DNA from 4 places in the Paenibacillus sp. FSL K6-2859 genome. Region 2 is predicted to be linked to each of the others. Evidence: riboswitches for the same ligand, from Rfam matches in the RefSeq annotation. Region 2 holds a riboswitch; each other region holds the start of a gene.

The links. A riboswitch is a leader RNA that binds a small molecule or an ion and turns the genes downstream of it on or off. The one in region 2 is predicted to bind cyclic di-AMP.
Region 1: it holds a riboswitch for cyclic di-AMP, as region 2 does, so the genes downstream of both, MHB64_RS32120 (C40 family peptidase) here and MHB64_RS25795 (TrkH family potassium uptake protein) in region 2, are expected to answer to the same signal.
Region 3: it holds a riboswitch for cyclic di-AMP, as region 2 does, so the genes downstream of both, MHB64_RS00540 (C40 family peptidase) here and MHB64_RS25795 (TrkH family potassium uptake protein) in region 2, are expected to answer to the same signal.
Region 4: it holds a riboswitch for cyclic di-AMP, as region 2 does, so the genes downstream of both, MHB64_RS32345 (C40 family peptidase) here and MHB64_RS25795 (TrkH family potassium uptake protein) in region 2, are expected to answer to the same signal.

The regions. Positions count from the first base shown of each region.
Region 1 is NZ_JBBOYU010000002.1:294,536-297,744, reverse strand. Features, by position in the region: partial or broken gene MHB64_RS34005 (four-helix bundle copper-binding protein) at 1-51, opposite strand, end outside; gene MHB64_RS32130 (DUF2933 domain-containing protein) at 256-450, opposite strand; gene MHB64_RS32125 (asparagine synthase-related protein) at 760-1,236, opposite strand; gene MHB64_RS32120 (C40 family peptidase) at 1,586-2,056, opposite strand; cyclic di-AMP (ydaO/yuaA leader) riboswitch at 2,061-2,193, opposite strand; gene MHB64_RS32115 (TVP38/TMEM64 family protein) at 2,326-2,925, opposite strand; gene MHB64_RS32110 (response regulator transcription factor) at 3,053-3,209, opposite strand, start outside.
Region 2 is NZ_JBBOYU010000001.1:5,789,355-5,792,563, forward strand. Features, by position in the region: gene MHB64_RS25790 (potassium channel family protein) at 1-106, opposite strand, end outside; gene MHB64_RS25795 (TrkH family potassium uptake protein) at 120-1,415, opposite strand; cyclic di-AMP (ydaO/yuaA leader) riboswitch at 1,549-1,730, opposite strand; gene MHB64_RS25800 (CPBP family intramembrane glutamic endopeptidase) at 2,045-3,209, shown strand, end outside.
Region 3 is NZ_JBBOYU010000001.1:111,898-115,106, forward strand. Features, by position in the region: gene MHB64_RS00525 (4a-hydroxytetrahydrobiopterin dehydratase) at 106-393, shown strand; gene MHB64_RS00530 (c-type cytochrome) at 476-832, opposite strand; gene MHB64_RS00535 (GNAT family N-acetyltransferase) at 960-1,445, opposite strand; gene MHB64_RS00540 (C40 family peptidase) at 1,648-2,139, opposite strand; cyclic di-AMP (ydaO/yuaA leader) riboswitch at 2,145-2,286, opposite strand; gene MHB64_RS00545 (C40 family peptidase) at 2,646-3,074, opposite strand; cyclic di-AMP (ydaO/yuaA leader) riboswitch at 3,128-3,209, opposite strand, start outside.
Region 4 is NZ_JBBOYU010000002.1:322,909-326,117, reverse strand. Features, by position in the region: gene MHB64_RS32360 (CueP family metal-binding protein) at 1-172, opposite strand, end outside; gene MHB64_RS32355 (Ig-like domain-containing protein) at 317-694, opposite strand; gene MHB64_RS32350 (hypothetical protein) at 920-1,105, shown strand; gene MHB64_RS32345 (C40 family peptidase) at 1,334-1,801, opposite strand; cyclic di-AMP (ydaO/yuaA leader) riboswitch at 1,806-1,937, opposite strand; gene MHB64_RS32340 (TVP38/TMEM64 family protein) at 2,121-2,702, opposite strand; gene MHB64_RS32335 (DUF6803 family protein) at 2,874-3,209, shown strand, end outside.

The DNA of each region.
Region 1 (3,209 bases), on a different contig from region 2:
ATCAATACAACTTTGAAAATGTTGAACCGAAGAATGTGAAATTGTCGTCATTTTTATTACTCCTTCATAATTTTAATGTTTGTTCATCCTAAGTTATATTATCCTAAAAGTGTATTTATATACAAAATCTAGCCAGACTGAGTTCGTGATTTATAGCTTGTACAAAGAAATCGCCCCGTCAAAATGGTTAATAAGGTCTTCCATTTATCCATGGGCGATTTCAATGGAGTTTTATATGCTTTTCTCTAATATGAGTTATTTAGACAAGCTTAGAAGTTGCTTTTTCATTCGTTCGTTCTCTACTTTTAACTCATTATAGTCTTCGTGAAGTGTCCAGTTGGATTGTGACTGGTTTGAATGAGAGTCTTTACCATGCATTCCTCTCATCCCAAACATCATCAATACCATCATCAGTGGACAAATCAACAGCAATAGCAAAGACCAATCCATCTGTGTACCTCCTCTGTAAATTGCTTTCTTTTAATATTTTTATTGTAGAAGAGTTGTATGTGGATATGATGTTGAAAGTTTGCATATTTCATGAAGTTATTGTTCCTTGCTTAAGTGATTGAAAAAAGCAATCCGGGTAATAACAACCATGTTCCTTCCTTTTCCTCTCCAGTCATTCCATAATTCGCAACCAACTGTTGATTTAGTCCCCGATTTAAGATGGATAGGATCACATATCTGAATATTTTTCCTCTCGGTAGCTTACGCTATCTCAAAATTAGGCGACTACAATTGACTACTATTATCGAGTTATGAGTTGACTAGAGCTTGCCTGAATATAGACTGTTTAATATACATGGAATGCCACAACGAAAATATATAAATCGTCCAAATCTTGCGGGAATAATCGGCCGTTCCCATTCGATGTTGTTTTAACATCTCTTTAACAACATTTAGTTGAATCCATTGGTCCACCCCACTCTCTGTAATTTGTTGAAGGATGGTATCACCCATTGGGGTTAATAACCATTTTTTCAAAGGCACAGGAAAGCCTAATTTTGGACGACCTAACACAGAATGAGGTACGATTCCCTCCAGGGCTTTACGTAAGATGTATTTAGTGGTTCCTATTGCGAGCAATAATGAAGCAGGAATTTTCTGGGCAATCTCAAACACTTCTTTATCAAGGAAAGGAACACGAACCTCTAAAGAGTGAGCCATACTCATCTTATCGGCTTTCATTAATATATCACCAGGCAACCAAAGGTTAAGATCTATTAACTGCATACGGGTTACGTCTTTTAAACCTTTGTGCCCCGCGTAAATAGGTTTCGTGATTTCTGTCGTAGTTTCCCAGTATTTATATAGATCCGGATGGAAAGAAACGAGAGACCTTTTCTCACCTTCAGAAAAAATGTTGGCATTTCCGAAAAATCGATCTTCTAAGGGTACCCCTCGGGGGTATGTCAATTGTATTATTACCGTTTTTTCACACCTTCCACTAAACACTAAGCCTCGACGCAAAAAGACCTCTCACAATAAAATACAACCTGTGAGAAGTCTTTTTCTTAAAGAGGATGCATACAAACCCAGAAATTAAAAAGGTAAAAAAACAGATGCTGACCTTACAAACTCATCATTCACTAATCATTTTGAGGTAGCTAGTTTCGCTCACTACACGGCGAGCAGTGACATAACGATCACGATAATATGACTCTGAGAGTCTACTAATTCTTACGCCTTTACTGCTTGAGGAATGAGCAAACTGATCATCACCTACATAAATGCCTGCATGGGAAATTCCTGTACCAAAAGTGTTAAAAAAGACCAGATCTCCTACGCGAAGATCATCTTTAGACACGGGTGTGCCTACTTTAGCTTGAGATTGTGATGTGCGCGGTAAATCACCTGCATTAAATTTATCTAATATATACAATATGAAACCCGTACAATCAAAACCCGCCGCCGTAGTCCCCCCCCATAAATAAGGAGTCCCCAATACCTCTTTCACTTCATTTTCAATACTTACTTCACTTGCGTAGGTGCTTGCAGGAACAGAAGTGAACAATACTGCAGCCCCCACTACGGATAAAATAAACTTTTTCAGAATCAGGTTCTCCCTTCAATGCCTACGGAGTTAGCTGAGGGTTCGGTTAAAGGTTCCCTATATTCCTTTGCTTTCAAGAATAATTCACCCAAGAATGGTTCCCCCGTTTTCAATACGAAATTCGGCAATAATTAATTAATTTTTTGTAACTATTGCTATAGTATTGTATTTATATTCACTGTGTCAATCCGATATAAAATTTTCTATTTTTATTTTCAAACAACACAAATACCACACAATTTTATAGTACAATGCATAAATTTCTAGGATTAGTGATCATTTTCGTGAATTTCATTCAACTTACCATTTTTCATCTTACTTGTATGGATAATAATATATAGAGAAAGTAGTGACATTATTGTAATTATTATTTTCATTGATTTATTTTCTACTTTTACATATCCATAAGCAAGTAAGGTTTCTAACCAAATGGAGGGAAGCTTGCCTACAGCAGTTGCCAACATATAGTTCAAGAAAGTCATACTGGATGTGGTGGCTACCAATGTTACAATGGAGGATGGTACGTAGGGTATGAGCCTAGCCAACAACAAGATGAAAAACTGCCTTAGTGGAGTCATATTGTTAAGATTATTTAACCACAGATAATTTACCCTTCTAAGCTTGTTCACTCTTTGAACACCTAATCGATATAAATTGTAGGATACCCCTGCACCTAAGACCTCACCAATCCACGAGAGCAAAAAACCAGGGTAGAATCCGAAAATCAAAACATTTACGGTGGTCATAAAAACTGAAGGAATTACTCCGATGATACTTATAAAAATACTAATTCCAATGCTTATCAGAAATGACCATATCCCCAGCGCACTTAACAATTCTGCAACTTGTTTTGAATAAATAGAAAACATCAGCTCACCATCTTAAAATGATTTAATTCTGATTACCAGTTAACGTCAAAGCTACAACAATCAACATATAACCAAGCACTAAAATCTCATGGTGTCCTTATAGGTAATATTGAATTATATAAATTGTTCAATCCTGTTTAAAAAATCTATACCCTATACTCCGAACCGTCTGAATTGGACTATATTTAAGCCCAGCGTTTTGGAATTTTTGGCGAATTTTCTTTATATGGGTATCAACTACACGATTTTCTCCTTCGAAATCATATCCCCATACACTATCCACC
Region 2 (3,209 bases):
CTTGGTGATCGATGCCGAGCACCTCGTAGCCCATTTCCATCAGCTCAAGTGCAAGACTTGAACCGAAGCGGCCTAAGCCGATTACTACAAATTGCTGTGCTTTCATTTCGGATTAACTCCTATCCAATAATTATTTTACCTTCTGGGTGCTTATACAATGGTTTACCCTGTTTTGGTCCTAGCGCATACACTAATGTTAATGGACCTAGGCGACCCGCAAACATCGTCAGACAAATCAGAATCTTGCCGATAACAGACAGTTCAGGTGTAAGCCCCATACTTAGTCCCACCGTAGCAAAGGCTGAGGTCGTCTCAAATAATATTGCTAAGAAATTACTATCCTCTGTTGTGGACAGTAACATTGATACAGAAAGGACCAATAGTAAAGCCAGTAAAGTTAACGTCAACGCTTTATAGATACGCTCCTGCGCCAATCGGTAACGGAACAGCACAACATCTTCACGCCCGCGCAGCATCGCGATTACTGCACCAATCATAATGGTAAAGGTCGTAGTCTTGACCCCGCCACCCGTTGAGCCCGGTGATGCACCAATAAACATAAGGATAACCATAAAGAACTGTGAGGCTTGCCGCAGTCCGGCAATATCCACCGTGTTGGCGCCAGCGGTTCGGGGCGATACAGACTGAAAGAATGCCGATAATATTTTGCCGCCAAAATTCAGATTACCCAGAGTGCGCTGATTTGTAAATTCGAATATAAAAATAACCAAAGCGCCGATAAGAATAAGCCCTGCCGTGGTGGAGAGTACAACTTTGCTATGCAAAGATAATTTACGTTTGACACGAAACTCCACCAGATCCGACATGACAATAAAACCAATCCCGCCAGAGACAATCAGAAACATCACCACGATGTTCACAAGCGGGTCATATACATAATCGGTTAAACTCCGGAAATCCCCGAAAATATCAAATCCAGCATTATTAAACATAGACACCGCATGAAATATTCCAAAATAAATGGCCTTTCCCAGTGGCATATCAAACGCCCAGCGTAAGGACAGAAGCACCGCTGCACAGCCTTCGATGACCAAAGAATAAATAAGTACTCTACGGATCAGTCGAACAATCCCCTCCATAGAGCCTTGGTTCATGGCTTCCTGAAGGATCAGTCTGTCCCGCAAGGAAATTTTGCGTTTCATCATCATGGCAAATAAGGTCGCCATTGTCATAAACCCTAAGCCACCAACCTGGATAAGCACCATAATTACGGTTTTCCCAAAAATGGTGAATGTCGTCCCGGTGTCCAGCACCACAAGTCCTGTCACACAGGTGGCCGATGTTGCAGTAAACAACGCATCAATAAAACTCACAGCATTCCCACTGGTACTCGATATGGGAAGCATAAGCAGCAAGGCTCCAATCAGAATGATCGATGCAAAACCAAGCACCATAATCTGAGGCGGAGAAAGCTTCAGAAACTTTGATTCAGAAACCCTGCGAAACTGTGAAGCCACTACGTCACCCTCTTATCTAAATTTAAAGAATTCCAACAAAAAAAGCACTGGAAAACCAATGCTACCCTTGGTTCCTGCAGTAAATTAGCCTACGAGGTTAGCTGACGGATTCGGACTGTGCAGGCTGCCCTATTCGTTCCTAGAACGAAATTCACCCCTGATGAATAAAGACACCGCCTATGGTGTATACTCATCTTTTCATTACTTCCTGTGGTTCCCCCGTTTTCACCTGAAATTCGGCTATATACAATTGCATACAAATTATATATGTTATTTCGATAAATCACAAAGACACTATTAATGGTGATTCATATGAAAAATGCGGTTTGGAGAGGATGTACCAGTAGGAGTACCTTTTCTCATCACTTTTCCGTGTTTTCCCTGCAATTGCATCGATTTTCATGAAAAATGAAGAAATGATCACTTTAAATTCATGGTATATATTCAGATACCTATTCTATAATATCTCTATTACCCATAAAAAGAATGTACGATGATTTTTGTAACTATCATGGCACTAATACTATAATGGAACATAACATTGTCAATTTACAAGGAGGCGTTACATGAATCCCGTCGGCCAGCCCTTACAGCAACGTGCCCTCTCCAAGAGGCTCATCATCTCGGGCATTATCGGTCTTATTCTATTTATTATGTTTCAGATTGCTCCCTCAGTGCTAAATAGCCCCGTGGGGGAAGATACTACTGTCATCAGCAAGGCTGAAGCCCGCGACAAAGCGATATCATTTGCAGAACAAAAGCTAAACTACACCAAAACACCAAATGATCAGTGGAATGTACTCTATGATACGGATTCTTCCTTTTATGGTTATATGTCCCGCGAGAAGCTTTTGGAGGACTATACAAAGAAGAAGCTGGATCAACGATATCCTTTTGACATTTTCCGTGTAACACTTAGTCCTTCAGCGGAACAAGAGCCGCTAATCACCGTTGACCTCAATATGTATACTGGCGTGATTGTCGCCTTCAAACAAGGAGTAGAAGGATCATCTGCAGGGTCACCAAGCAATGTATCCACTAGTGCAAAAGAAGAGGACAAGGGAACTGACTTGTCTCTAGCCCAAAAAGAAAATCTTGCCCGACCTTGGCTTCAGGAATGGGGGGTGAATCCCGCCAAATTGCAAATTGAATCAAATACGGGAAACTATGGGCTTGTGTATACAGATCGTTCCGTTCAGGTTGGCGAATCCTTACTACACTATTATTTCGATTTCACTGGCGAACAGGTATCCAGCTTTAAAGCAGGATTCGCCGCTCCAGCCTGGCATACCTCCTATGTAAAGGATCAGACCTCTCTCGCAGAAAAGCTTACTTTATTCGGCTACGGTCTGCCTACTTTAGCTTTAGGAATTCTGGCACTCATCTACAGCATACTTAGAAGAGAACATACTTCCTTTAAGCGCGGAATATTCCTAAGCTCAGCTTATTTTGTAATCATGATGATCAGCACCTATAATATGCTTCCTGAATCCTCCGGCGAAGGACTCGAGGCTCAGATAACTTCCGTCATTATGTTCATCATTTATGCCTTATATAGCCTCCTAATGTCCTCCTTGCTATATTTTTCTTTAGTTGGAGGGGACGGCCTATGGAAAAAAGAAGAGGGGATGAACCCATGGCCTCGCGCTAAAGAGCCTGGCTATGGAAAATATGTGCTGGATAGTATCCGGGCTGGATACGTCTGGGCATTCGTGCTGCTAGGGGTGCAGA
Region 3 (3,209 bases), 5.7 Mb from region 2:
CACATCCCTTGGACCTCAGAAGCTAAGGGATGTTTTGTTTAACGAATAAGACGAGTAATGGGACCTGCGGATTTTACTGCAATTTTTAGTAAGGGAGGAAATGAATTGTTATTTACGGAAGAAGAACTGCGTGAGCAGATCAGCAAGCTGGAAGGTTGGAAGCTGGAAGAGAATACCATGGTGCGAAAATATATGTTCAGTCAATATATGAAGGGTATTGCTTTCGTTGATGAAGTAGCCACCATTTCAGAAGCCTTTGATCACCATCCACATATTACAATTGATTATAAGACAGTGACTTTACGGCTGAAATCAAATGAGGAAGACGGTATTACAGCTCTAGATATTCGAGAGGCACATGAATTTAATGAAGCCTTTGAGAAAAATCGTTAGTGTCACCCAAACTCATAAATAAACGCCCGTGCGCAGATAGTGAACTATCTTCAGGCACGGGCGTTTTTAGTTGCTTTGGTAGTTACTTTTTCTCTGCGAGCCAGAGGGCGACGTTTGCAATCTCCTCAGGGGCTAGCTTTTCTTTAAAGGAAGGCATTTGACCGCGTCCTTTAGTTACAATACTGTAGATTGCTTCAGCATCATGTTGACCGCCTTCATTTTGAAGACTGGGTCCAACTCCACCTTGAAGCTGATCGCCGTGACAGGTAATACAGCTGGCTTTCACGGTTGCTTCCGCCTTTGCCGCATCCAATTGGACTTCCGGCATCGTCGGCTTATTCTGTTCAGCTACCTCTTCTTTACCTGGAAGTGTAAACATAAGTACTACCGCAAAGGCACAGGCGGCAAAAAACAAACCGCTCATGATCCATTTCTGCATCCCAGTTCGTCCCTTCTATGTAAGCTGCTCCCTACATTATAGCTCAAGGTGAAGCGTTATCATAGGGTTTGTGACAAAAAAATGAACGACAATGCCATCAAATCATTGAAAAATATGGAATTTAATATTATTTGTCATAGACCATGCAATAAAAAGGTTTGTTTCCTGTGGGGGTTAGGCGCTCATACGTATCGGTAATCGTAAATCCACACTTTTGGTAAGTTCGGATCGCCCGCTGGTTCCAGGTCAATACCTCTAGATCAATCTCACGCTCAGGATAACGAATTAAGGCTGCTTGCACGATTGCATCCATGAATGTTTTGCCTAGACCTTGGCCGCATAGATCAGGGCGCATGCCAATCCCCAAGCGAACAACACCTTCCATTGGAAACAATTGCGCGAATCCACACAAAATCCCTTGCCCATTTAATATGGAGACATATTGCTCATTACGTAGCTGAGGGTCACCGAACTCGATTCCAAGAGCCTGCATTTGCTCCCATGGCATCCAGCCGTAAATATTATAAGGGGCAGTGTAATCCCAGTTGCAAATCTCTTCCGCGTGACTGGTCTCCATAGGCGCTACATGAAAAGTAACAGAGGAATTTATCATAAGGTTAAGGACCTCCTTTCACGGGGGTTACTTTAAAATATAAGAAAGTATACTAATTATATACAAAAATAGGCTTGGTCGACTCAGAAATTTATGAAATTATTGTTTTACAAATTCTGAGAGGGGTAAATACTAAATAAGACAAAAAACAAGCTCTTCCCCAAGAATCAACATCTTGGAAAAGAGCCTATGTACGATTTACTTATTGAACATCATCATTATCTTCTGTCTCAGAAGCAACAGAATGATAAGCATCCGTGCTCATAATGCGTTTAGCACCGATGTAGCGTTTCACGTAGTAGCTATCACTCAGGGAGCTAATCGTTACACCGCGTGAGGAAGATGCGTGTGCAAACTTGCCTTCACCGACATAAATACCGACATGGGAGACACCCTTGCCACTTGTATTGAAGAATACAAGATCTCCAGATCTTAAATCATCTTGGGAGATAGCAGTACCCATTTGAAACTGGGAACCTGATTGGTGTGGTAGGTTAATACCAATTTTATCAAATACATACATTGTAAATCCGGAGCAATCAAATCCATTTGTGGAGATGCCGCCGGATACGTACTTAGTTCCGATGGTCTTGTCGATCACTTTATCCATTTTGGAATCCGCGAAAGCGCTTCCTGCTCCAATGGTGAAAATAATGGAAAAGCTAAGTACTGCTGCTGCTAGCTTCTTCTTCAAAAGTTTATACCCCTTCCGGATGCCTACGAGGTTAGCTTAAGGGTTCGGTTGAAGGTCCCCTATGACCCCTCTAAAAATGGAGGTCAATTCACCCAAAGTTGGTTCCCCCGTTTTCCTAATAGTCAGGAAACTCGGCTGATACTGTTGATTAGGAATAGCTTGTAATCAATACATGACAAAACCTTTGTAAATAACAACTTAATGATTACAAAAATGTTACTAAAATCTTACTGCAGTTATTGTAACAAACAGAGTGCCGCTTGGCAATCGTTTTTAACATAATCATGCAGAAAAATTCGTTTTTTTAAAGAAAAAATGCATATGTAAGCGATAATATTAAACTAATTTTTATATTTATTGAAATTTTTATCAAATAAAAGTGTTTAAAGTCTGTTCTAGAGGTGTAAAGAATATAATGAGGCAAAAGAAAACCTGGATTCGATTAAGTCAATAATCAAACCCAGGTCCTATATAATGTAATTGTGTGGTTTAGTTGTGGCGAAGTATTAATCGTAGGCTACAGCTTGATATGAGGAAGTACTCATTACTCTTTTAGCACCAACGTAGCGATTGGCCCAGTAGGACTGGCTAAGTGAAGTGATGGTTACGCCATATGAAGATGATGATTGTGCGAATTTTCCGTTTCCAACATAAATGCCGACATGGGATACGCCGTTGCCCAATGTGTTAAAGAAAACTAGGTCACCTGAACGCAACTTGCTTTTGGCTACAGGAGTTCCAACATTATATTGAGCTTTTGAAGTACGGGGCAAAGAAAGACCCACCTTCTTGAATACATACGTAGTAAATCCAGAACAGTCAAACCCGGCAGTGCTAGTGCCTCCGGTTTTATAGGCAACTCCAATTGTCTTTGAAATAACACTGTCCATCTTAGAATCTGCAAAGGCACTTCCTCCACCAATAGAGAACGCCATCACAAGTCCTAGCGCCGCAGCGACGCATGCTTTTCTTAAATTCTTCAAAAAAATTGTACCCCTTCCAATGCCTGTGAGGTTAGCTTAAGGATTCGGTAGAAGTTTCCCTATGATCCCTGCAAAGCGAGATCAATT
Region 4 (3,209 bases), on a different contig from region 2:
CTTTGGCATTACCCATGCTGTAGTCATTCACCAATTTTTTAATATCGTTTGTTTGGGCTAGCTTTTCACCAATCGGCTCAGTTTTTCCCCTGTCAGCGATTGTATAGGTGCCCAAAGCTACACCAATCAAAGTTATCGCTATAGCCGTGGACATAAATACTTTTTTATTCATGAAATTTACTACCTTCCTTTTTACATTTAGTGCCGTTTAATATTACATCTTTTGCTCTGGCCAATCTATTTCCAGGGATCAGGAACTGCTGGGATTCAGTTTATAATTTTACTGGCATCATGCTCATAATTCTCTTGTTAAGCATCAGTGTTTGTGATCAGAAGTTACCACATTTATTACTACAGATGTTTTTTTGCCGCCTGAATTTACATTAATGGTAGCCTTTCCTGAAGCAACCGCTGTCACTAATCCACTTGCATTTACCGTTGCTACTTTAGAATTACTTGAAGAATAGGTTATCTTTATTTTCCCGCCTTTGGGTGAGGTCACCGCGGTGGGCTTCAGCTGAAAGGTTTCAGATGGCCTTAAAGGATTAGAAGGGCCTTTGACTGCAATTGAAGTTACTTTTACCGCTTGTGCCGCTTGTGTCGCTGGCGTTAAAGCAGCTGGACTGGTGATTGTTAATGTTAAAAAAGCTACAGATAATGTAGCTGTTAATACACCTTTTTTCAATACCTTCATTCTTAATCTCCTCACAGTATAGCAATACATTTTGGAGAAAGTATGAAGATATGATGTTCTTTTTAAAAATAATTAACGAATCCGAGTGAGAGTGTAGACTTCTTCCAAGTTGTCCAACCAAAAGAAATTGGGCTTCTACTCACCTACCACATATAAAATGTACATTTAAGTGTTACCATGAGAGGGTATTAAAGAGTTGAATTATACTACTAGGAGGAATATTATATGAATGGGTTAAGTGGATTATCAGGTTCAGCTAATATGCCAAAGAACTGTGGAATGGATGGAATGCATACGGGAACAGGAGACAAAAAAATCACCAATCACGAGCATGCTAAAGAACCCATTCAAAACCCAAAGGCAAATATACTGGACGAATATCGTGGGCAAACTATTGATATTAGGTTATAAGAACATCACATACATACCCTAGAGCAAACATATGATTATATCCATTTGAAAAGATATTAGTGACCAACATACAAAGGAGTCCCCATGATATATAGGGGACTCCTTTGTATGTTGAGGAGGAATCTGTGGGATTAGGGAAATGAGAAAACAGACCGTTCTGGGATCTTCTAAAAAACTAGGGGTATCCTGCAGCCATATATGGCTGCTGGATACCCCCTCACCTATTACTTAATTAACCATACTAAGATAACTCTCTTTATCTACTACACGCCGAGCCGTAACATAACGATCTTTGTAGTATCTTTCGGACAACTTGCTTATGCTTACTCCCTTGCTGCTTGAGGAGTGGGCGAATTGATCGTCGCCTAAGTAAATTCCGGCATGGGAGATACCATTACCAAAGGTATTAAAAAACACCAAATCTCCTGATCGTAAGTTCTCTTTTGCAACGGGTGTCCCTACTTTAGCTTGTGACTGGGAAGTGCGTGGAAGATCATCCACATTAAACTTTTTTAGTACATACAGGATGAATCCGGAACAATCGAATCCTGCCTTAGTGGTTCCACCCCATAAATAAGGTGTCCCGAGTACCTGATTCACTTCACTCTCCAGTTTTACCTCACTTGCAAAAGTACTTGGTACAGCTGTTGTGAAAATAACTGCAGCTCCTAGTAAAGATAAAATGACTTTCTTCAGAACCTTGTTCTCCCTTCAATGCCTACGGAGTTAGCTGAGGGTTCGGTTAAAGGTTCCCTATATTCTCTTGCTCACAAGAATAATTCACCCGGAATGGTTCCCCCGTTTTCAATACGAAATTCGGCAGTTGGTTAATATTTTGTAACTAATTACACTTTAATATATCAAGAAATCGCCTGTCAATGCTTTCACAAATTTTATACTTTTATTTTTAAACTACATAGTTTCTACACTTTTTTAGTGTATAATGCAGATTTTCGAGCTTTAATTACGCAAAAACCCTATTTATATAAGTAACTATTTTTCTATTGTCCATGCATTATCCCTTTTTCTTTCTATCAAGATAAAAAATAATGGTGCTCAATAAAAGAAACAAAATTGTAATCATTAACTTGAATTTAGTGTCCATTAGATTAACATATCCATAGCCAATGAGTGTCTCAAGTAGCAACGATGGTATTTTACCTATCGCAGAAGCAACTATAAAACTTGAAAAGCCTACTTTGGAAATAACGCAGATTAGAGTGACTAATGATGAAGGAATTAACGGCGCTGATCGGACAATTATTATGCTAAAAAACTGACGCTTCGGACTTAATGATTGAATCTGGGACTGCCATTTGATGGTTTTATTCGGACGATATTTCTCCTTATAAGTTAAGGTACCTTTGCGATAAAGAAGATAAGAGACGGCTGCCCCTAAAACTTCTCCGATCCAAGAGAGAAGAAACCCGGGAACCACACCAAAGACTAACATATTCACAGTCGTTAGTGCCACTGATGGAATGATTCCTACAACACTTATGACCACATTTATCAATAAACTTATGAGGACTGCCCAGGCTCCCCATACCATCAGCCACCGCATGAGTAATTCTGAATCCACTCCTAGGTATTCCATACTTCCCCTTCACTTTCAATCCACGTAGTATACCTATCTTCTAAACGAATTCTATACTCTATATCTTCAACTCTATTTTCCATCTATTGATACTCCTTCTCCAATCTCTTCTACAAACTTTCCACATATGATAACTCTTGCAGTAATTATATAAATGGAGGGAATTAATCAATGAACATGACTCATTACATGTCCCTTCTTATGGACAGCCAGCCGTGGAATCTGATCATCTTTATGGCAATCCCCGTCATTTTTGCTGAGACTATTACAGTAACCGAGTTCTTTATCCTTTTCAACAAAAACGTCCAGGGTGGATTAAAGGCGTTTAACCGAATCTGCAGTATTTTGGCCGGTCTCTACTTTACAGGAGTTTTCTTGTATCTCTTCCCGACAGCTTTTGTCCCTCTGACCGTAAATGGAGAGTGGCATTCCTGGGTAGACGTAGTCGCGGTTGGATTTTACCTCAGTGGCGTATTCTTCCTGCTGCCTCTGGCTCTTTTGGAGCTT